2 linked regions of the Niveibacterium microcysteis genome follow. Each later gene encodes a partner of the first gene's protein in a complex. Links are inferred from orthologs where the notes say so. Each region holds a gene or a part of one and is shown on either strand. Other genes may lie near its edges. The genes, in order: secA and secY.

The links.
Region 2: the proteins of secA (region 1) and secY are in contact, whole or in part, in a crystal structure (PDB 3DIN), measured with the Thermotoga maritima proteins. The link is inferred for Niveibacterium microcysteis from one-to-one orthologs. Residues at the interface, in WP_004082002.1 of Thermotoga maritima: Glu261, Ala262, Arg263, Lys300, Ala301, Arg302, Thr303, Ile304, Ile305, Leu323, Tyr324, Asp325, Pro326, Val329, Ser330, Tyr333, Ile336, Lys340, Phe345, Val349, Glu363, Phe364, Tyr374, Ser375, Gly376, Gly377, Glu393, Ile395, Thr482, Ser483; in WP_004081795.1 of Thermotoga maritima: Glu108, Gly109, Glu110, Glu111, Ala236, Glu237, Arg238, Arg239, Ile240, Thr241, Ile242, Gln243, Tyr244, Ala245, Arg246, Arg247, Val248, Thr249, Gly250, Arg251, Arg252, Val253, Tyr254, Gly256, Ala257, Ser258, Thr259, Tyr260, Leu261, Pro262.

What each region holds. Positions count from the first base shown.
Region 1 is NZ_CP071060.1:3,675,555-3,688,600, forward strand. The notes cover bases 4,482-7,736. They hold secA (preprotein translocase subunit SecA), read right to left. Parts: upstream 7,412-7,736; coding sequence 4,682-7,411; downstream 4,482-4,681. Other genes in these bases: JY500_RS16665 (HDOD domain-containing protein), read right to left, coding at 4,482-4,564; JY500_RS16675 (DciA family protein), read left to right, coding at 7,490-7,736. In the rest of the region: JY500_RS16655 (diguanylate cyclase domain-containing protein), read right to left, coding at 6-1,802; bifunctional glutamate N-acetyltransferase/amino-acid acetyltransferase ArgJ, read right to left, coding at 1,817-3,058; more of JY500_RS16665, read right to left, coding at 3,119-4,481; more of JY500_RS16675, read left to right, coding at 7,737-7,945; JY500_RS16680 (hypothetical protein), read right to left, coding at 7,946-8,134; lpxC (UDP-3-O-acyl-N-acetylglucosamine deacetylase), read right to left, coding at 8,138-9,058; cell division protein FtsZ, read right to left, coding at 9,209-10,348; cell division protein FtsA, read right to left, coding at 10,509-11,738; JY500_RS16700 (cell division protein FtsQ/DivIB), read right to left, coding at 11,735-12,460; JY500_RS16705 (D-alanine--D-alanine ligase), read right to left, coding at 12,552-13,046. UniProt on the Escherichia coli protein: Required for protein export, interacts with the SecYEG preprotein conducting channel.
Region 2 is NZ_CP071060.1:732,074-741,136, forward strand. Bases 6,045-8,963 are described here. They hold secY (preprotein translocase subunit SecY), read left to right. Parts: upstream 6,045-6,796; coding sequence 6,797-8,131; downstream 8,132-8,963. Other genes in these bases: rpsE (30S ribosomal protein S5), read left to right, coding at 6,045-6,160; rpmD (50S ribosomal protein L30), read left to right, coding at 6,164-6,346; rplO (50S ribosomal protein L15), read left to right, coding at 6,347-6,781; infA (translation initiation factor IF-1), read left to right, coding at 8,134-8,352; rpmJ (50S ribosomal protein L36), read left to right, coding at 8,375-8,488. In the rest of the region: rplB (50S ribosomal protein L2), read left to right, coding at 1-291; rpsS (30S ribosomal protein S19), read left to right, coding at 302-577; rplV (50S ribosomal protein L22), read left to right, coding at 587-916; rpsC (30S ribosomal protein S3), read left to right, coding at 926-1,759; rplP (50S ribosomal protein L16), read left to right, coding at 1,728-2,144; rpmC (50S ribosomal protein L29), read left to right, coding at 2,147-2,341; rpsQ (30S ribosomal protein S17), read left to right, coding at 2,338-2,598; rplN (50S ribosomal protein L14), read left to right, coding at 2,748-3,116; rplX (50S ribosomal protein L24), read left to right, coding at 3,126-3,443; rplE (50S ribosomal protein L5), read left to right, coding at 3,453-3,992; rpsN (30S ribosomal protein S14), read left to right, coding at 4,000-4,305; rpsH (30S ribosomal protein S8), read left to right, coding at 4,318-4,713; rplF (50S ribosomal protein L6), read left to right, coding at 4,725-5,258; rplR (50S ribosomal protein L18), read left to right, coding at 5,271-5,624; more of rpsE, read left to right, coding at 5,636-6,044; more of rpsK, read left to right, coding at 8,964-9,063. UniProt on the Escherichia coli protein: The central subunit of the protein translocation channel SecYEG. Consists of two halves formed by TMs 1-5 and 6-10.

The sequences.
Region 1 (13,046 bases):
TGGCCTCAGGCGAGGCGCAACGTGGCTATCGCGTGCAGCGACTCGGGCGCCGTCTCGTCGCCGATCAGACGAACGACCACAGGCACGCCGGCCGACTCCGCCGCCGCCGCAACGGCCGCCACGGCGCGGCGGTGCAGGTCGTCTCCTGCGGCGGAGACGCTGACGTAGTGCAAGGCACTGCCAAGCAAGGTTTCAATTCTCAAACGCACCGGGTCCGACACCCGCAGAGCGCAGCGCAAACCGCGCGCAATCAGATCCGACAGCGCTTCAGGACGCACCATGCCTGCGTCGAACTCGAGGACCAGCGTTGCGCCCACCGCGCCAATGCGCGCCACGACGCCACGACAGGCCGTTACGAAGCGAGGGTCGCTGAGACTGGACCGCGCAGGCGCCATCGCCCACACACCGCCTGCGGCGCCCTCCGCAGCCACCGCGAGGCGCTCAAGCAACTGAAGATCCGCATCCAGCGCCAAACCAGCATCCGGCGCCACAAGGTCCGGCAGCAGAACATCACGCGCCTGGTCTCGCGACCACGCCGCGGCGTGCAGGCGTCGGGTCCAGATCTGGCCGTCCGCACCGACGAGCACGTCCCAGTGGGCCCCAAGCGCACCCTCGGCCATGGCAGCACGCCAGCTCGCCTCCGCCGCGTCCTGCTGCGCCACCAACTCATCGAACTCAGGTGCGGCGAAGCGGAAGCAGTTCTTACCCGCATTCTTCGCGCGGTACATGGCCACATCGGCAATCGCAACCAGGGCGTCGTCCTCGCCGTCATGCGGATACACGGCAACGCCGATGCTGGCCGCTACGCGCAACAGATGATCGCCGTATTCGATGACCTCGGTGGCACAGGCCACCAGCTTGTAGGCCAAGCGTGCCGCCGCGAGCGGATCGGCCAGCTCGTCGGCGATGACCACGAATTCGTCGCCGCCCAGGCGCGCAACGGTATCGCTCTCGCGCACCGCGGCAACGAGACGGCTTGCCACCGTGCGCAGCACCTGGTCACCCGCAGCGTGGCCATGCTGATCGTTGACCGGCTTGAAGTTGTCCAGATCGATGAAAAACAACGCGAAGCCAGCCCGGTTGCGCCGCGCCTTGGCTTGAATGGCGTTGAGCGCCTGACGGAAGCCCGTCCGCGTAAGAAGGCCGGTGAGCTCATCGATGCCGGCCAGCGAGCGGCTTTGCGCATGCGCCTCGCTTTGCGCGGCGGTCTGGCGCACGAGTTCAGCGCGCGCCTCGGCGAGCAGGGCAGTCTGCCGGCTGATGTCCTCGCGCAAGCGATTGCTGCGCCGGCTCGCGACGACGCCGACCACCAGCACCGAGATCAATACCGCAAGCGCGATCCAGACCGCCATCGGCTGGCGATCGACGGCCTGCCGCGCCACCGCGATACCGGACTTGATCGGCATCGCGCCCGGCTCGGCGGCGTATAGCTTGGGGTCGCCGGCGATGACCCAGACCTCGCGGTTGAATTCCTCAAGCGGCAGCAGCTGATCCGTCGACACGCTCTTCTCGGCGCCTCGGTGGATGATGAAGTTCAGCTGCGTCGCCTCTTCTGCAATCGGCACATCAAAATACACGCCGAAGTCAGTGGTGCCGGCCGGCTTCAGCGGCTCGGTCCAGCGGGTGTCCTCGCCAAGGTTGTGCCCCTCACCCCAGACATGAAGCCCCCAACCGTTGTAGAGGCCATCCGCGCGGTGGAAGTGAATCCGCGCAAACCCTTGCGGCGCCACCGCCCACGCGGGAACGGACGCGCCCAATACCGCCAGCACCAGCGCTAGCCAGGCAAGAAATCTGAGTGGCATTGGGCGTCGTGACATCAGGAGCGGTAGTCAGCGTTGATCTTCACGTAGTCGTAAGAGAAGTCGCAGGTCCAGACCGTAGCCGCCGCGGGGCCGCGGGCGAGATCGATACGCACGGTGATCTCTTGCGATTTCATGATACGTGCACCGTCGGCCTCGCGATAGGCCGCCGCGCGGCCGCCCAGCTCAGCAACGAGGACCTCGCCGGCAGCATCGCCCAGCCAGACGCGCAGTCGATCGACATCGAGGTCCGCAACGCCGGCGTAGCCGATTGCCGCCAGGATGCGGCCGAGATTCGGGTCGGAGGCAAAAAAGGCGGTTTTGACCAACGGTGAATGCGCAACGGCGTAGGCGACCTTGCGGCATTCCTCCCGGTTCGCGCCGCCCGCAACCGCGATGGTCATGAACTTGGTGGCGCCCTCGCCATCGCGCACGATCGCCTGAGCCAGCCACACCGCCACCTCGATCACGGCAGAACGCAGCGCGGCATAGTCGGCGGAGGCCGCGTCAGTGATTTCTGCGGCGCCGGCCGCCCCGGTAGCGATCAGGATGAAGGAATCGTTGGTGGAGGTGTCGCCATCGACGGTGATGCTGTTAAAGGACAGATCCGCCGCCTCACGCACCAACTGCTGCAACAACGCTTGCGAGACAGCCGCATCGGTCGCCATGAAGCCGAGCATAGTCGCCATGTTTGGCTTGATCATGCCGGCGCCCTTGCTGATGCCGGTAATCGTCACCGTCTTGCCGCCCAACTCGATGCGCCGGGACGTGGCCTTCGCGATCGTATCGGTCGTCATGATACCGTGCGCAGCGTCATGCCAGCCATCGGCACGCAAGTCAGACTGCGCAGCCGGCAGCCCGGCCACCAGGCGATCCATCGGCAGATGCTCAAGGATCACGCCAGTCGAGAACGGCAGTACCGACGTCGCCGCAATACCCAGGCGCGAGGCGACCGCCTCACAGGTTGCGCGCGCGTTCTGCAAACCCAGCGCGCCGGTACCCGCATTCGCGATACCCGTGTTGATGACCAAGGCGCGAATCGCCGAGCCCGCCTCCAGGTGAGCCTGGCAGACCTGAACCGGTGCCGCGCAGAAACGGTTCTGCGTGAACACGCCGGCAGCGCGGCTGCCTTCCGCCAATTCGATCAGGGTCAGGTCGCGACGATCTGCCTTGCGGATACCTGCCTGCGCGACGCCCAGTCGGACGCCGGCGACCGGCAGCAGTTCAGAGGCGATGGGCGGATTCAGGCAAACAGGCATGGCGGCTCCAGGCAGTTAAGGCCGCGACAGGGCGGCCGATCAGCCTGCAAGTTTAACGGATCAGGCACGTGCCCCCCGAGCCGCTACGTGTTCGAAGCCCATCGACGCCTGCTGCACGAAATGCAGCACCCCAGTCGCATCCTCTTCGGACAGCACCGCATCCGCCTTGATGCGATCTGCGTAGAACGCGCCGATCGTCCGACCATGCACCACGATTGGGGCGATAACGAACGGTGGCACGCCCCCGGCACGAGTCAGACGCTCGAGGCGCACCGGCGCCTCGAAGGCATTGGCAACGACGAAACTCTGCTGGCGCGCCACCACGGTATTGACCAGCTCGCCGGGGCTGCCATCGAGCGCAAACTGAAATGCCCGCACCAGCGCATCAGCGCCGGGCCCCAAGCCGGCCTTGCCAACCAGGTGCTGGCGATCCGGTGTCAGCATCGCAAACAGGGCGCGATCCATGCCGATACCGCGGAAGATCCCCTCCAGCGCCAGCGTCAGCACGTCGTTCAAATTCGGTTTGCCCGCGATCAGCATCGAAAGGTCGCGCAGGATCTTGAGTTGCAACAAGGGGTTCGGACCGCTCGAATCCTCATCTTCCTGCACCGTCACGGCGCCGCCGCTGCGCGGCAGAGGAATCAGTCGCGCCGCCTCATGCGCCCCGTAGTTCACCGCAGCCTGCGCAGCGGCAACGGCGTTATCGGTGATCAGCGGCAGGATTTCGTCCAGGGGCCGGTCGAGATGCTTCGAGATCTGGTCGAGCACCTGTCTTGTGGCGGGCGCCTCCCAGCCTCCCTCGGCCTGCCGCGCGAGCGAGTGTGCCAGCGCAACCGATTTCTCGCGGTCCCCGCCCCGCTCGCCTTGTTCGATGACACTGGTCAGCAAGCCGCCCAAACGCCAGTCCTTCACCAAGCCCAAGGTAATCTGGCGCAGTCGATAGCCCAGCACGTTCTGCTCGGCCACTTCGGCGGGCACGCCGGTTGACAGCGTGCTGTCGAGCGACTGGGCCGCCTCATCGCCGAAGCACCAGAAGGCCATCTCGCCTACACGGGCGAGCAAGGCGGAAATGAAGACTTCTTCCGGGTTCGGGTCTGCCTTCAGCGCGGCCAGGGTGCGGGCTTGAACCGCAGCATGAAAGGCGCGCGCCATCTCGGTCACGACGCGCTCCCGCACGCCGCCGCGCAGCAAGGCGTCGATCAGCACGAGCGACAGCGCCATGTTGGCGACCGCGTCAAAACCAAGTACCACAAGGGCGCGGCTGACCGTGCTGATGTGGGCGCGCGAGGGATTGAAGTACGCGCTGTTGGCGAGCTTGAGCACCTTGGTCGTCAGCGCGGCGTCCTGCAGGATGATCGAAGCCAGCGCCGAGGCCGACGCCTTCTCGTCGTCCGCGACTTCGCGGATCGAGTCCACGGTGCGCCCGAACGCCGGCATGTCGCGTTCGCGTATGCGCGCGACAAAGCCCTGGGCCCCAAGGCGGCGAGCGTCCTGCAGCGTGGTCACGATGGCTGGCTCCTACATGTCACAAACCCTTAACGGCAGCGAAACCAGCAAGCTGTAGCGCATGAAAGCAAAACGCCGGCACTCGGCCGGCGTTTTCTGGGGACGGAAGACAGCCGATCAGCTGAGCTTGCCGTGGCAGTGCTTGAACTTCTTGCCCGACCCGCACGGGCACGCATCGTTGCGGCCCACCTTGACGCCACCTTGAGCCGGCATCGGCCGCGCCTCGCTGCTGGCGTCCGCAGCCGCCAGCGCTTCGTCGTAGTCCGCGTGGTGGTACTGGACATTGTCGACCGGCGCCGGTTGCGGCTCGGCCTCTTCCAGTTGTTCCTCGGAGCGGATCTGCACCGTCATCAGCAGGCGCGTCACTTCGATTCGAACGGTGGAGAGCAGGCTTTCGAACAACTCGAAGGATTCGCGCTTGTACTCCTGCTTCGGATTCTTCTGCGCGTAACCGCGCAGATGGATGCCCTGCCGCAGGTGGTCGAGCGAAGCCAGATGCTCGCGCCAGTGAGTATCGAGGCTGTTGAGCATCACGTTGCGCTCAAAGCCGCGCCACGCTTCCGGATTGACCGGCGCGATCTTCTCGGCGTAGGCCGCATCGGCCGCTTCAATGATCTTGCGCAGCAAGTCGTCGTCCGACAGGCTCTGGTCGTCCTTGCTCCACTGTGCAACCGGCAGCTTGAGCTGGAATTCACCTTCCAAGGCACGCTCGAAGCCCGGCAGATCCCACTGCTCCTCGACGCTCTCGGCCGGCACGTAAGTGCGGAACAGGTCGTGCAGCACGCCCTGGCGCATCGCCGTGATGGTCTCGCCGATTTCGTTTGCTTCAAGCAGTTCGTTGCGCTGCAGGTAGATGACCTTGCGCTGATCGTTCGCTACGTCGTCGTACTCCAGCAATTGCTTGCGGATATCGAAGTTGCGCTGTTCAACCTTGCGCTGGGCGGACTCGAGCGAACGCGTAACGATGCCCGCCTCGATCGCCTCGCCTTCCGGCATCTTCAACCGCACCATGATCGCGTTGAGGCGATCGCCGGCGAAGATCTTCATCAGCGGATCTTCCAGCGACAGGTAGAAGCGGGATGCACCCGGGTCACCCTGGCGGCCGGAACGGCCACGCAACTGATTGTCGATACGCCGCGACTCGTGACGCTCGGTGCCGATGATCTTCAGGCCGCCGGCCGCGATCACCTTCTCGTGCAGCACCTTCCACTCGGCGCGCAGCGCGTCAATCTTTGCCGCTTTTTCCTCTTCCGGCACCGATGCGTCTTCGCGCAGCAGGGCGATCTGCTTCTCGACGTTACCGCCAAGGACGATGTCGGTACCGCGGCCTGCCATGTTGGTCGCGATCGTTATCACGCCCGGGCGGCCCGCCTGCACGATGATCTCGGCCTCTTTGGCGTGCTGCTTGGCGTTGAGCACCTGATGCGGCAGCTTCTGCGCATCGAGCAGGTGCGACAGCAGCTCGGAGTTCTCGATCGAGGTCGTGCCGACCAGCACTGGCTGACCGCGCTCGTGGCAATCCTTGATATCGCGGATGATCGCGTCGTACTTTTCCTTGGCGGTGCGATACACCAGATCGTTCGCGTCGATACGGATCATCGGGCGATTGGTCGGGATCACAACTGTTTCAAGGCCGTAGATCTGATGGAATTCGTAGGCCTCGGTGTCCGCCGTACCGGTCATGCCGGAAAGCTTGGCGTACATGCGGAAGTAGTTCTGGAAAGTGATCGACGCGAGGGTCTGGTTCTCAGCGTTGATCTGGACGCCTTCCTTGGCCTCGACCGCCTGGTGCAGACCATCGGACCAACGGCGCCCTGCCATCAGGCGGCCGGTGAACTCATCGACGATCACCACTTCACCGTTCTGCACGACGTAGTGTTGGTCGCGGTGATACAGCGAATGCGCGCGCAACGCTGCGTACAGGTGGTGGATCAGCAGGATGTTTGCCGGGTCGTAAAGGCTTGAGCCTTCGGCCAGCAGGCCCGCCTTTGCCAGCAGCCCTTCGGCGGTCTCATGCCCCTGCTCGGTGAGCAGGACTTGATGTGCCTTCAGGTCGACGGTGTAGTCGCCCGGCACCGTAACGTTCTCGTCCTCGCCCTCCTGCTTCTTCAGCAGCGGCGCGACGGCGTTCATCTTCACATACAGGTCGGTGTGATCGTCGGCCTGACCGGAGATGATCAGCGGCGTACGGGCTTCGTCGATCAGGATCGAGTCAACTTCGTCGACCACCGCGAAGTTCAGGCCACGCTGTACCCGCTCGCCGGTCGAATAGACCATGTTGTCGCGCAGATAGTCGAAGCCGAACTCGTTGTTCGTGCCGTAAGTAATGTCGCAGCTATACGCGGCCTGCTTGGCCTCGTGCGTCATTTGCGACAGGTTGCAGCCGCAGGTCAGCCCGAGGAAGCCGTAGACACGCCCCATCCAGTCCGCATCGCGGCTGGCAAGGTAGTCGTTGACCGTGATGACGTGCACGCCTTTGCCCGACAGCGCGTTCAGGTAGGCCGGCAGGGTCGCCATCAGCGTCTTGCCTTCACCCGTCCGCATTTCGGCGATCTTGCCGTAGTGCAGTACCATGCCGCCGATGAGCTGCACATCGAAATGCCGCATGCCGTGCACCCGCTTGCCAGCTTCGCGCACCACCGCGAAAGCCTCCGGCAAAAGCTTGTCGAGCGATTCGCCGTTTGCGTGGCGTTGCTTGAACTCGTCCGTCTTCGCACGCAGCTGTTCGTCGGTCAATGCCGCGATGCCCGGCTCCAGCGCATTGATGGCGCGCACGGTGGACATGTATTGGCGAACCAGCCGCTCATTCCGGCTGCCGAAGATCTTCTTGAGGAGGCCTGCAATCATGTTGACTCGGGGGTCAGGCGTAAAAGCGGCGATTCTAACACGCGGGGCGCAATGCCCCCGGACGCGGGGGTCAAACGCATGAGCCGACCACCCCGCGCGCGCCTGATTGGCACCCTGGTCGGCGGCGATTCGCCGCTCGCGCGACTGCAGGAACACGCCCGCCAACTCGTACGCCTGCAGCGCCAGCTTGACCTGCAACTGCCTGACTACCTGCAGGGTGCAGTGGCCGTCGCGAACCTGCAGAACGGCGTCCTTGCTCTGCATGTGCAGAACGCAACGGTGGCTGCGCGCCTCAAGATGCTGTTGCCGCGACTTCGCGAGGGCCTCGCGGCGCAAGGCGCTCAGATCGAGGAGATCCGCGTGCGCGTTCGACTGCAGAAGAGTACCGACGCGCGACGGCCGCAGCCGGTACGCGAGATTGATGCGGACGTGCTCGCCGGACTGGAGCACCTGAAAGAACAGTTGAGCGAGCGGTCTCCGCTCGCCGCGCCACTGGCACGGCTGATCGAGCGCGCCGCGCGGCGCCGCTCGTAATCAGAACACCGGCATCAGCACACGCTCAAGCAGGAGCAAGCCAAGAAATACGAGCACCGCTACGAGAGTGAAGCGGGCCAGGTTCTTCGCCAAGCGCAAATAGCCTGCGCGGCCGGTGAACAGGTAGGCGAAGTAGCTCGCAACGCCACCGATCGCAACCAGAACGACGAGCAGCCGTAAGATCAGCACGCCTCAGGCCGCGGCGTGGAGTTCAAAGGCGCGCGAAAGCGAAGCCGGTACATCTTCATCGCGGTCGAAACTCACGATATCCCAGGCAGTCTTGTCTTCGAGCAACGCGCGCAGAACCTGGTTGTTGAGCGCATGGCCGGACTTGTGTGCCGAGTAGGCCGCCAACAAGGGATGGCCCGCGAGGTAGAGATCGCCGATGGCGTCCAGCACCTTGTGCTTGACGAACTCGTCGCCGTAACGCAATCCATCGGCATTCAGGACGCGGTACTCGTCCATCACGATCGCGTTGTCGAGGCTGCCGCCACGAGCGAGGCCCGCGTCGCGCATGTACTCCACCTCGTGCATGAAGCCGAAGGTGCGGGCACGCGAAATCTCCCGCACGTATGAATGCTCCGCAAAATCGACCGAGACCTCGGTGCCGGTTCGATCGATTGCGGGGTGATTGAACTGGATCGAGAACGCAAGGCGAAAGCCTTCATGCGGATCGAGGCGAACCCATTTATCCCCCTCCCTCACCTCAACCGGTTTCAGTACGCGAAGGAACCGCTTCGGAGCACCCTGCTCTTCGATGCCGGCGGACTGGATCAGGAATACAAACGGCGCAGCCGACCCATCCAGGATCGGAATTTCCGGGCCATCTACATCGACATAGGCATTATCGACACCCAAGCCAGCCAACGCGGACATCAAGTGTTCGACAGTACCGATCTTGGCCTCGCCCTGCTGCAAGCCGGAACACAGGCGCGTATCGACGACCGAGTAGGGCGAAGCAGGCAAATCGACCGGCGGATCGAGATCGACCCGGCGAAAGACGATGCCGGTATCCGGTGCTGCCGGGCGCAGGCTGAGCGTTACCTTGATGCCGCTGTGCAGCCCGACACCGGTGGCGGTGACGATGGTCTTCAGCGTGCGTTGTCCGAGCATAGACGGGCTCCGGCAAGAGATTGATCGGAAACGATTTTATCACGCGGGCCGCAGGCGACGATTGACACCCGCTATCGTCAGCATAGGCCACCGATATCCAGAAACGAAAACGCCCCGCCGAGGCGGGGCGTCCGATTCATCATCTGCCGATCAATCCGCTTGCTTGCGCAGAAAGGCCGGAATGTCCAGCGTACCGAAGCCATTGGCGCTCATCGCCTCAACGGTCGAACGGCGGTGCTGGCGACGGATGACCGCCGGCTGTTCCAGATCGGCATAGTTCACTTCGATCCCGACGTTGTCGGTGCCGGTGCGAATCACGTGCATCGGCGGCTTCTGCGCGGCAGCCTTCGCAACGCCAAGACCCGTTGCGACAACGGTCACGCGAATGCGATCTTCCATCGCTTCGTCGAACACGGTGCCGTAGATCACGAATGCGTCGGCATGCGCAAAGGCGCGCACGGTATTCACCGCTTCACGGACTTCGCTCATCTTCAGCGAACGGCTCGCCGAGATGTTGATCAGCACGCCACGCGCGCCCGAGAGTTCAACACCTTCAAGCAGCGGGCAGCAAGCAGCCTGTTCAGCCGCGATGCGGGCGCGATCGATGCCGGCAGCTTCAGCCGAACCCATCATCGCGCGGCCCATTTCGGCCATCACGGTGCGGACGTCCTGGAAGTCGACGTTGACCAGGCCCGGAATGTTGATGATTTCAGCGATGCCGCCGACCGCGTTGCGCAGCACGTTGTCGGCGGAACGGAAGCACTCTTCAACGCTGGCGTCGTCGCCATGCACTTCCATCAGCTTGTCATTCAGCACCACGATCAGGGAGTCGACGTGCTTGGCGAGTTCTTCGATGCCGCTGTCCGCGACACGATTGCGGTTCTCGAAGTCGAACGGCTTGGTCACCACGGCGACCGTCAGCACGCCCATCTCGCGAGCGACTTCTGCGACAACGGGCGCGGCCCCAGTACCGGTGCCACCGCCCATGCCGGCGGTAATGAAGGCCATGTGCGCGCCGGTCAGCGCGTCAGCGATCCGGTCGCGCGCATCCAGCGCCGCTGTACGGCCAGCTTCGGGCTTCGCGCCCGCGCCGAGGCCGGAATCGCCGAGCTGAATCTTGGTGGCAGCGCTGCTGCGCTTGAGAGCCTGGGCGTCGGTATTGGCACACACGAACTCAACCCCTTTGACCCCTTCGCGGATCATGTGGTCGATGGCGTTACCACCCGCACCGCCAATCCCGATCACTTTGATGACGGTTCCGACGGCTTCTTTTTCCCTGATCTCGAACATCTGCCTAGCCTCCTGATTCAGCCCTGGCGCAGGTGGTTTACCCCGCTGTCGGGGAATTTAACAACCACCTAAATATAGTACGCCAATGAAAGTTTACAACTAAATATCGGCGCCATGCCACATGCAATTGCTGCGCCGTGAAATACTTTGGCTCGCGTGCTTAGAAATTGCGCGCAAACCACGCCATAACTCGTTGAAATGACTGCTTCACACTACGTGTTTCGTGCGCGTGCAGCCCCCTGCGCCGTTGCGCTGCCGCCTCGAAAAGCAGGCCCATTGCGGTCGCATACTGCGGGTGGCAAACCATGTCGGCGAGACTGCCCTGGTAATGCGGAATGCCGATGCGCACCGGGGTATGGAAGATCTCCTCGCCCAGTTCCACAACGCCGGCCAGCACCGCCGAGCCGCCCGTCAGCACGAGGCCGGAGGACAGCAGTTCCTCGTAGCCACTGCGACGCAGTTCGGCCTGCACCAGCTCGAACAACTCGGAGACGCGCGGCTCGATCACATCGGCCAAGGCCTGACGCGAGAGCTTGCGCGCAGCGCGCTCGCCAACGCTCGGCACATCAATCATCGCTTCCGGATCAACCAAGGCCGGCATCGCAACGCCGTAGCGGATCTTGATCTCCTCGGCCTCGGCCGTCGGCGTACGCAGCGCCATGGCAATGTCATTGGTAACCTGATCGCCTGCAACTGGGATCACCGCCGTGTGGCGGATCGCGCCTTGCGTGAAGACGGCGATGTCAGTCGTACCGCCGCCGATGTCGACGAGACACACGCCGAGCTCTTTCTCGTCCTCGGTCAGGGTCGCGAAGCTCGATGCGAGCGGCTGCAACACAAGGTCGTTGACCTCGAGGCCGCAGCGGCGCACGCACTTGACGAGGTTTTGCGCCGCGGACACCGCGCCGGTGACGATGTGCACCTTCACTTCGAGGCGCACGCCGCTCATGCCGATCGGTTCGCGCACGCCGTCCTGCCCGTCGATGATGAATTCCTGCGTCAGGATGTGCAGGATCTGCTGGTCCGCCGGGAGCGGCATCGCCTTGGCCGTTTCAATCACACGCTCAACGTCGAGCGGCGTGACCTCGCGATCCTTGATCGGTGTCATGCCGTTCGAGTTGAAGCTGCGGATGTGGCTGCCTGCAATGCCGGTGTAGACATCGCGGATCTTGCAGTTGGCCATCATCTCGACCTCCTGCACGACCTTTGAGATCGCCTCGACGGTGGCTTCGATGTTGACCACGACGCCCTTGCGCAGGCCGCTGGATGGCTGCGACGCGGCGCCGACCACTTCGAAGCGGCCGTCCGGCTTCATCTCGGCGACCAGCGCGGTGATCTTCGAGGTGCCGATGTCGAGGCCGACAATCAGATCCTTGTATTCCTTGCTCATTGTTTTGCCTTGTTGCTGGGGGCCACGGCGACCTGCACCGCAAATCCGGTCGGGTAGCGCAAGTCCGCCACCGTCGCGGGCGCCTGCAGGCGAGTGCGCGCCTGCGGCCAAACTGATACGAACCGCGCCAGGCGTTCGCCAAGCGGGGTGTTAGGCTGATCACGTCCAAGCTCGATCACGAGCCCGTCTTCGAGGCGGATCTGCCAGGCCTGCCGCTGCGAGTAGTTCAGGGCGGCCGGCACGGCGCTGATCGATGCAAGCTGAGACGCGAAGTCGCGATAGCGCTCAAGCACCTGCGACGCGCTCCCCTCGGGTCCGGAGAAGACCGGCAGGTGCGCATTCGTCGCTGCGATGAAGACCTCGCCTTGCTGATTCACCAGGCGCGTATCGCCGTTGTCACCGGCGCGCCAGTAGGCCGCGGCAACATGTTCCTCGAGCTTCACCTCAAGTGTTGCCGGCCACACGCGCCGCACTTCTGCGCGACGCACCCATGGCAGCTTTTCGAACGCGGCACGCGCGTCGTCGAGACTGACACTGAAGAAATTGCCTTTCAGGCCGGAACGAGCCGCGAACTCAAGCTGCGCAGAGGTCACCTGCGACAGCGGTGAAACCACCACGACTTCACGGAAACCGAAGAGAGGCATGGCGAGCGCGGCGCGCATCGCGGCATAGCCGAGCGCGACCGAGGCGAAGAGCAGCAGCGCGTCCGCGATGCCGTTCATCCACTCCGGTCGATGCCAGAGTCCGCGCGGCTCAACAGTGGCGCGCGCGGGGCGCGCCGTCGAGGCGTTGCGGCCAAAGGCGGGTTGGTGCTCAGCCAAGTGCAGCCCCCTTGAGGATTTCGACGCACAAATCTTCGAATGCGATACCCGCAGCGCGCGCGGCCATCGGCACCAGCGAGTGCGAGGTCATGCCCGGGGCGGTGTTCATTTCGAGCAGATAGGCACGGCCGTCGGCGGTGAGCATCAGGTCTGCACGTCCCCAGCCCCGGCAACCCAGCACGGCGGACGCGCGCATCACGATCGCCTGCAGTTCGGCCTCGCGCTCGGCGGGCAAGCCGCACGGGCAGTGGTACTGCACGACATCGGTGAAGTACTTGTTCTGGTAGTCGTACTTGCCATCGGGCGCGGCGATACGTACCAGGGGCAAGGGTTTGTCACCCAGGAAGGGCGCCGTCAGTTCCTGACCTTCGATGAACTCTTCGGCAATGACGAGTGAATCGAAGCGCGCTGCGAGCGCCCAGGCTTCCTTCAACTGCGCCACCTCGGTGACCTTCGTCGCACCCATGCTGGAGCCTTCATGCACCGG
Region 2 (9,063 bases), 2.9 Mb from region 1 along the record:
GAAATCCGCCGGGTGCACATCGAGTGTCGCGCGACGATCGGTGAAGTCGGCAACGAAGAGAACAGCCTCCGCAAGATCGGTAAGGCTGGTGCTCAGCGTTGGCGTGGCATCCGTCCGACGGTGCGTGGTACCGCGATGAACCCGATCGATCACCCGCATGGTGGTGGTGAAGGTAAGACCGGTGAGGGTCGCGTGCCTGTCAGCCCGTGGGGTACCCCGGCCAAGGGTTACCGTACTCGCTCGAACAAGCGCACGGACACCATGATTGTCCAGCGTCGGCACAAGCGCTAAGAGGTAAGAAATGGCTCGTTCTATCAAGAAAGGCCCCTTCGTCGATGCGCACCTTCTCAAGAAGGTCGATGCCGTTCGGGGTTCCAATGACAAGCGTCCGATCAAGACCTGGTCGCGTCGTTCGACCGTGCTGCCCGAATTTGTCGGCTTCACGATCGCGGTGCACAACGGTCGTCAGCATATTCCGGTGTATGTCACCGAGAACATGGTCGGTCACAAGCTCGGCGAATTTGCGCTGACCCGTACGTTCAAGGGTCACGCCGCCAGCAAGAAGGCGAAGAAGTAAGGAGCGACGATGGAAACCAAAGCAATTCTGCGCGGCGTCCGTCTCTCCGCCCAAAAGGGTCGGCTGGTGGCTGACCTGGTGCGCGGCAAGAAAGTCGACCAAGCCCTGAATACTCTGACGTTCTGCCCGAAGAAGGGCGCCAAGATCGTCAAGAAGGTGCTCGAGTCGGCGATCGCGAATGCGGAGCATAACGACGGCGCTGATATCGACACTCTCAAGGTGACGAGCATCTACGTCGAACAGGGTACGTCGCTCAAGCGCTTCACGGCGCGTGCAAAGGGACGCGGTAACCGCATCCTCAAGCCGACTTGCCACATCTACGTGACTGTCGGCGAGTAAGGAGCACACATGGGACAGAAGATTCATCCGACTGGCTTCCGCCTCTCGGTGACGCGTAACTGGACTTCGCGCTGGTTCGCAAACAGCCAGAACTTCTCGGGGATGCTTCTCGAGGACCTGCAGGTTCGCGAGCATCTGAAGAAGAAGCTGGGTCACGCTTCGGTTGGCCGTGTGCTGATCGAGCGTCCGGCGAAAACCGCCCGTATCACCGTTTACAGCGCCCGTCCGGGCGTTGTGATCGGCAAGAAGGGCGAGGATATCGAGCAGCTGAAGGCTGATCTGCAGAAGATCCTGAAGGTGCCTGTACACGTCAGCATCGAAGAGATCCGCAAGCCGGAAGTCGACGCCAAGCTGATCGCCGACTCGATCGCGCAGCAGCTTGAAAAGCGGATCATGTTCCGCCGCGCGATGAAGCGTGCGATGCAAAACGCCATGCGTCTGGGTGCCCAGGGCATCAAGATCATGAGCTCGGGCCGTCTGAACGGTGCCGAAATTGCACGTACCGAGTGGTATCGCGAAGGTCGTGTGCCGCTGCATACGCTGCGCGCCGATATCGACTACGGCACCTCGGAAGCCAAGACGACCTACGGGATCATTGGCATCAAGGTGTGGGTCTACAAGGGTGACACCCTCGGCCGTGGCGAACAGCCTGCGGTCGTCGAGGCTCCGGAAGGTGAAAACCGCCGTCCTCGCCGCGGTGCCAAAGAAGGTGATGCGAAGCCGGGCGCTCGTCGTCCGGCCCGCCGTGCAAACGGCGATGGGGCGGCTGACAAGGCCGGTGCCAAGCGCGTAAACAAAGCAGGAGCGAACAATGCTGCAGCCGGCGAGAAGGAAGTATCGTAAGGAGCAGAAGGGCCGCAACACCGGCGTTGCGACCCGCGGCACCAAGGTCAGCTTCGGCGAGTACGGCCTGAAGGCGATCGGACGTGGCCGTTTGACTGCTCGCCAGATTGAGTCGGCGCGTCGTGCAATGACGCGTCACATCAAGCGTGGCGGCCGTATCTGGATCCGTATTTTCCCGGACAAGCCCATTTCGCAGAAACCGGCTGAAGTCCGTATGGGTAACGGCAAGGGTAATCCGGAGTACTGGGTCGCTGAGATTCAGCCGGGTAAAGTGCTGTATGAAATGGATGGCGTTGATGAGACGCTCGCCCGTGAAGCCTTCCGCCTCGCCGCGGCCAAGCTTCCGATCGAGACGGTTTTCGTTGCTCGCCAGGTGGGGCAATAAAGATGAAAGCCAGCGAACTCAGGGCGAAAGAGCCCTCTGAGCTGAACAAGGAGTTGCTTGATCTGTTGAAGGCGCAGTTTTCGCTGCGTATGCAACTGGCAACTCAGCAGCTGAACAACCACGCCCAACTGGGTAACGTGCGTCGCGATATCGCTCGCGTTCGTACGATTCTTCGCGAGAAGGGAGCCGCAAAATGACTGATGCCATCAAGCGGACTTTGAGCGGCCGTGTTGTCAGCGACAAGATGGAACGTACGGTCACCGTGCTGATCGAGCGTCGTGTTAAGCACCCGCTCTACGACAAGGTGATTATTCGTTCGAAGAAGTACCACGCCGACGTTGATGCCGGTGTTGCCGCTGAAGGCGACCTGGTTGAGATCGAGGAGTGTGCGCCGGTCTCCAAGACGAAGGCGTGGCGCGTGACGCGAGTGCTCGAAAAGGCTCGCGTAATTTAATACTTGCGGAACCCGCCGGGGCTCTGCTAGAATCTCGCGCTTCACCGATTGGCGTTCGGGTGGTTTCATCCGGACGCCAATCTGTTTCCACCCGAACGGGTTCCAAGACTGACTGCCGCTCACGCGGCGGATTAAGTTGGAGTTAAGCAATGATCCAAATGCAGACCATTCTGGACGTGGCCGATAACACCGGCGCGCGTTCGGTTATGTGCATCAAGGTGCTCGGCGGCTCCAAGCGCCGCTACGCTGGTGTCGGTGACATCATCAAAGTGAGCATCAAGGATGCCGCGCCGCGCGGTCGCGTGAAGAAGGGCGACGTTTATAGCGCCGTGGTGGTTCGTACCGCCAAGGGTGTTCGTCGTCCGGACGGCTCGCTGATCAAGTTCGATACGAACGCTGCGGTGCTGCTCAACAACAAGCTCGAGCCGATCGGTACGCGCATCTTCGGGCCGGTTACGCGCGAGTTGCGTACCGAGCGTTTCATGAAGATCGTCTCGCTCGCGCCGGAAGTGCTGTAAGGGCCGAATATGGACAAGATCCGCAAGGGTGACGAGGTCGTAATCCTCGTCGGAAAAGACAAGGGCAAGCGCGGTTCCGTGCTGGTCCGCGTGGACGATCAGCATGTTGTGGTCGAGGGCGTGAATCGTGTGAAAAAGCACGTTCGTCCGAATCCGGTGCGTGGCCAGGTGGGTGGGATTGTCGAAAAGGAAATGCCGATCGACATCTCCAACATCGCGCTCTTCAATCCTGCGACCCAGAAGGGTGATCGCGTTGGCTTCCGCGTCCTTGAGGACGGCCGCAAGGTTCGTTTCTTCAAGTCGAACGGCGAGCTGGTCGATCGTTAAGGAGTGGTGATGGCACGCCTGCAAGAGTTTTACAAATCGACCGTTGTTGGTGAGCTGACGAACAAGTTCGGCTACAAGTCGGTGATGGAAGTCCCCCGTATCACGAAGATCACCCTGAACATGGGTGTCGGTGAAGCGGTCGGCGACAAGAAGGTGCTCGACAATGCTGTGGGTGATCTGCTGAAGATTGCCGGCCAGAAGCCTGTAACCACCAAGTCGAAGAAGTCGATCGCCGGCTTCAAGATTCGTGATGGTTATCCGATCGGCTGCATGGTGACCCTGCGCGGTCCGCGGATGTTCGAATTCCTGGATCGTTTGGTGACGATCGCGATGCCGCGTATTCGCGACTTCCGCGGCATTGTCGCCAAGGGCTTTGATGGTCGTGGCAACTACAACCTCGGTGTGAAAGAGCAAATCATTTTCCCCGAGATTGAGTACGACAAGATCGACGCGCTGCGCGGTCTGAACATCAGCATCACCACGACTGCCAAGACGGACGACGAAGCGCGCGCGCTGCTCGCGGCGTTCAAGTTCCCGTTCAAGAATTGAGGGTGTTATGGCGAAACTCGCTCTGATCAACCGTGAAGATAAGCGCGCCAAAACGGTCGCAAAGTTCGCGGCAAAGCGCGCCGAACTCGTCGCGAAGATCAATGACAGCAAGCTGACAGACGAAGAGCGCGCAGCTGCGCGCCAGAAGCTTCAGTCGCTGCCGCGCAACGCGTCGCCGTCCCGTCAGCGCAATCGTTGCGCGCTGACCGGTCGTCCGCGCGGTGTGTTCCGCAAATTCGGTCTGTGCCGTAACAAGCTGCGTGAGATTGCTTTCCGCGGCGAAGTTCCGGGTATGACCAAGGCCAGCTGGTAAGGAGACGGAAGAATGAGTATGTCCGATCCGGTCGCCGATATGCTGACGCGCATTCGCAATGCGCAGTCGTCGCAGAAGGCATCTGTCTCTATGCCGACGTCCAAGCTTAAGGTGGCTATCGCTGAAGTCCTGAAGGACGAAGGCTATATCGACGGTTTCGTGGTTCGTGGTGAAGGTGGTCAGCGTGAGCTGGACATCTCGCTCAAGTACTACGCAGGCCGCCCGGTTATCGAGCGCATTGAGCGCGTGAGCCGTCCTGGACTTCGTATTTACCGTGGTAGCAACAACCTGCCGAAGGTCATGAACGGCCTTGGTGTTGCCATTGTCTCGACGCCGCGTGGCGTCATGACCGATCGCAAGGCACGCGCTTCCAATGTGGGCGGCGAAGTGCTCTGCATCGTGGCCTAAGGAGGGGTGCGATGTCTCGTGTAGCAAAGAACCCCGTGGTGCTGCCGCAAGGTGTTGAGGTGGCGCTGGCTGCAGGTGAAGTGTCGGTTAAGGGCCCGCTGGGTTCGCTGAAGCAGAAGCTGCATCCGTCGGTGACGGTGGAGCGTGACGGCGACAAGCTGGTCTGCAAGGCGGTTGCCGGTGCTGATCTGGGCAACGCGCTGTCGGGTACGACCCGCGCGCTGGTGGCGAACATGGTGAATGGCGTGACCAAGGGTTTCGAGCGCAAGCTCAACCTGGTTGGCGTCGGTTACCGTGCTCAGGCTCAAGGCGACAAGCTCAACCTGACGCTGGGCTTCTCGCACCCGGTCGTTCACCAGATGCCGGTCGGCATCAAGGTCGAAACGCCGACTCAGACCGAAATCCTGATCAAGGGTATCGATAAGCAATTGGTTGGTCAGGTTGCCGCTGAAGTGCGCGCGTACCGCTCGCCTGAGCCCTATAAGGGCAAGGGTGTTCGTTATGCCGACGAGGTGGTGGTCCTGAAGGAAACCAAGAAGAAGTAAGGGCGGAAGATCATGAACAAAAAGGAAACGCGTCTGCGTCGGGCTCGCAAAACCCGCGCCGTGATTGCCGAAAAGAAGGCGGTTCGCCTCACTGTGTTCCGCTCCAATTGCCATATCTACGCCCAAGTCATCTCGGGCTGTGGTTCGAAGGTTCTCGCGGCGGCATCGACCGTCGAGGCCGACGTCCGCAAGGATCTGTCGAACGGCGGGAACGCCGCGGCAGCTGCCGTAGTGGGCAAGCTTATTGCCGAGCGCGCCAAGGCCGCCGGTATCGAAGCGGTTGCGTTTGACCGTGCCGGGTTTAAGTACCACGGCCGCGTCAAGGCGCTTGCTGAGGCGGCCCGCGAAGGCGGCCTCAAGTTCTGAGCGGGGACGTCATGGCTAAGCAACAGACGAAAAAAGCACAGGCTGGTGAAGAGCGCGATGATGGCCTGCGCGAAAAGATGGTGTCGATCAACCGGGTCACCAAGGTGGTCAAGGGTGGTCGCATCCTCGGTTTCGCAGCGCTCACGGTGGTTGGCGATGGCGACGGTGGTATCGGAATGGGCAAGGGCAAGTCCCGCGAAGTTCCGGTCGCTGTCCAGAAAGCCATGGAAGAGGCGCGCCGCAAGCTGTTCAAGGTTTCTCTGAAGAACGGCACGCTGCAGCACCAGATCATCGGCAAGCATGGCGCATCGGTAGTTCTGATGCAGCCGGCGCCGACCGGTACCGGCATCATCGCGGGCGGCGCAATGCGCGCAGTCTTCGAAGTGATGGGCGTGACCGACGTGATCTGCAAGTGCCTCGGCTCGACCAACCCGTACAACGTCGTGCGTGCAACGCTCAACGGTCTTTCGGCAATCAATACGCCGGCTGAGATCGCTGCGAAGCGCGGACTGACCGTCGAACAGATCCTGGGGTAAGTCATGGCTGACAAGACGATTCGTGTCACGCTCGTGAAGAGCCTGATCGGCACCAAGCAAGACCACCGCGCCACCGTGCGTGGCCTTGGTCTGCGCCGTATCAATTCCACGGTTCAACTTGAGGACACGCCGGCGGTGCGCGGCATGGTTCGCAAAGTTGCGTACCTGGTGAAGTGCGAGGGCTAAATGGAACTGAATAACCTTAAGCCGGGCGCTGGTTCCAAGCATGCTAAGAAGCGTGTCGGGCGCGGCATTGGTAGTGGTTTGGGCAAGACCTGCGGTCGCGGCCACAAGGGGCAGAAGTCCCGTGCTGGCGGCTTCCACAAGGTTGGCTTCGAAGGCGGTCAAATGCCTTTGCAGCGTCGCCTGCCGAAGCGTGGCTTCAATTCGCTGACTGCGGCTCGCAACGCTGAAGTCCGCCTTTCCGAGATCAACAAGCTGGAAGCGGCTGAAATCGATCTGCTGGTGCTGAAGAGCGCCGGCCTGATCGCTGGCGACGCGCTGTCCGCGAAGGTGATTCTGTCGGGTGAAATCGGTCGCAAGGTCGTTCTGCGTGGCGTTGGTGCCACCAAGGGCGCGAAGGCTGCGATCGAGGCTGCCGGCGGCAGCGTGGCCGAGTAAAGCCAGGACGCAATGGTGGCGAATCCTTCGGCAACACTCGGCAAGACCGGCAAGTTCGGCGATCTGAAGCGGCGGCTTTGGTTCCTGCTGGGTGCGTTGATCGTTTATCGGATCGGCGCGCATATCCCAGTTCCTGGAATCGACCCCGTCAGACTCGCCGAGCTGTTTCAGTCGCAGAAGGGCGGAATCCTGGGCGTGTTCAACCTGTTCTCAGGTGGCGCGCTGTCTCGCTTTACGATCTTCGCGCTGGGGATCATGCCGTACATTTCGGCATCGATCATCATGCAGCTGCTTTCCGTTGCGTCGCCGCAGCTTGAGCAGTTGAAGAAAGAAGGCGAGTCCGGGCGTCGCAAGATCACGCAGTACACCCGCTACGGCACTGTTGCGCTGGCGCTGTTTCAGGCGTTCGGCATTTCGGTGGCGCTTGAAGCGCAAGCGGGCTTGGTGCTGGATCCGGGTTTGACGTTCCGTTTCGTGACGATTACGACGTTGGTGACCGGCACGATGTTCCTGATGTGGCTGGGTGAGCAGATCACTGAGCGTGGTCTGGGCAACGGGATCTCGTTGATCATCTTTGCGGGTATCGCAGCGGGACTGCCGAATTCGGTTGGTGGCCTGTTCGAACTGGTACGGACCGGGGCAATGCATCCCGTTTCGGCGCTGTTCATCTGCGCGCTCGTTGCGGTGGTGACGGCGGTGGTCGTGTTCGTTGAGCGCGGCCAGCGCAAGATCCTGGTGAACTACGCGAAGCGTCAAGTCGGCAACCGTGTTTACGGCGGTCAGAGTTCGCACCTGCCGTTGAAGTTGAACATGGCTGGCGTGATTCCGCCGATCTTTGCTTCGTCGATCATTCTCTTTCCGGCAACGCTGGGGCAGTGGTTCGGCGGTGCGAGCGAGTCGCCGGTGGCGCGTTTCGTCAAGGACCTTGCCGCTACGCTGTCACCGGGGCAGCCGGTCTACGTGCTGCTGTACGCATCGGCGATCGTGTTCTTCTGCTTCTTCTATACGGCGCTCGTCTTCAATTCGAAGGAGACGGCCGACAATCTGAAGAAGAGTGGCGCGTTCGTTCCGGGGATTCGTCCGGGTGAACAGACGGCTCGGTATATCGACAAGATTCTGACGCGGCTCACGCTGGCTGGCGCTGTGTATATCACGGTCGTTTGCCTGATTCCTGAGTTCCTGATTCTGAATTGGCACGTGCCGTTCTACTTCGGTGGAACATCGCTGCTGATTATCGTGGTCGTCACGATGGACTTCATGTCCCAGGTTCAGGCCTACATCATGTCGCACCAATACGAGAGCCTTCTCAAGAAGGCGAACTTCAAGGGTGCAGGGCTGCCGACCAAGTAGGGATGAGCAAGGAAGACGTCATTGAGATGTTGGGCGAGGTCGTCGAGACCTTGCCGAACGCGACGTTCAAGGTAAAGCTCGAAAACGGGCACGTCGTGTTGGGCCATATCTCCGGAAAGATGCGGATGCATTACATCCGTATCCTTCCCGGCGACAGGGTCACAGTACAACTTACGCCCTACGATCTGACCAAAGGTCGCATCGTCTTCCGGGCCAAATAGTTTTGGAAATTAGGAGCGAAACATGAGAGTTCAGGCTTCGGTCAAGCCGATTTGTCGGAAGTGCAAGGTCATCCGTCGCAAAGGTGTGGTGCGTGTGATCTGCGAAGATCCGCGTCACAAGCAGCGCCAGGGCTGATGCCCCGCGCTTTCGGTACAACACGTTTAGCGTATTTGGGGTAACAGCATGGCCCGTATCGCTGGGGTTAACATCCCGAACCACAAGCACTCGGAAATCGCACTCACGTCGATTTTCGGTATCGGTCGCACTCGCGCACAGAAGATCTGTGATGCCGCGGGCGTGGCGCGCACGACCAAGGTCAAGGATCTGACCGAAGCTGAGATGGATCGGCTTCGCGACGAGGTCGGCAAGTTCACCGTCGAAGGCGACCTGCGTCGCGAAGTGACGATGAACATCAAGCGTCTGATGGACTTGGGCTGCTATCGCGGCGTTCGTCATCGTCGCGGTCTGCCGCTCCGGGGTCAGCGCACCCGTACCAACGCCCGTACCCGCAAGGGTCCGCGCAAGCCGATCGCCGGCAAGAAATAATCAGGGGCTAAGTAATGGCTAAGACCGCTGCGAAGGTTCGCAAAAAAGTCAAAAAGAACGTGGCTGAGGGCATTGCCCACGTCCACGCGTCTTTCAACAACACGATCATCACGATCACCGACCGTCAGGGCAATGCCCTGTCGTGGGCGACCGCCGGTGGCGCA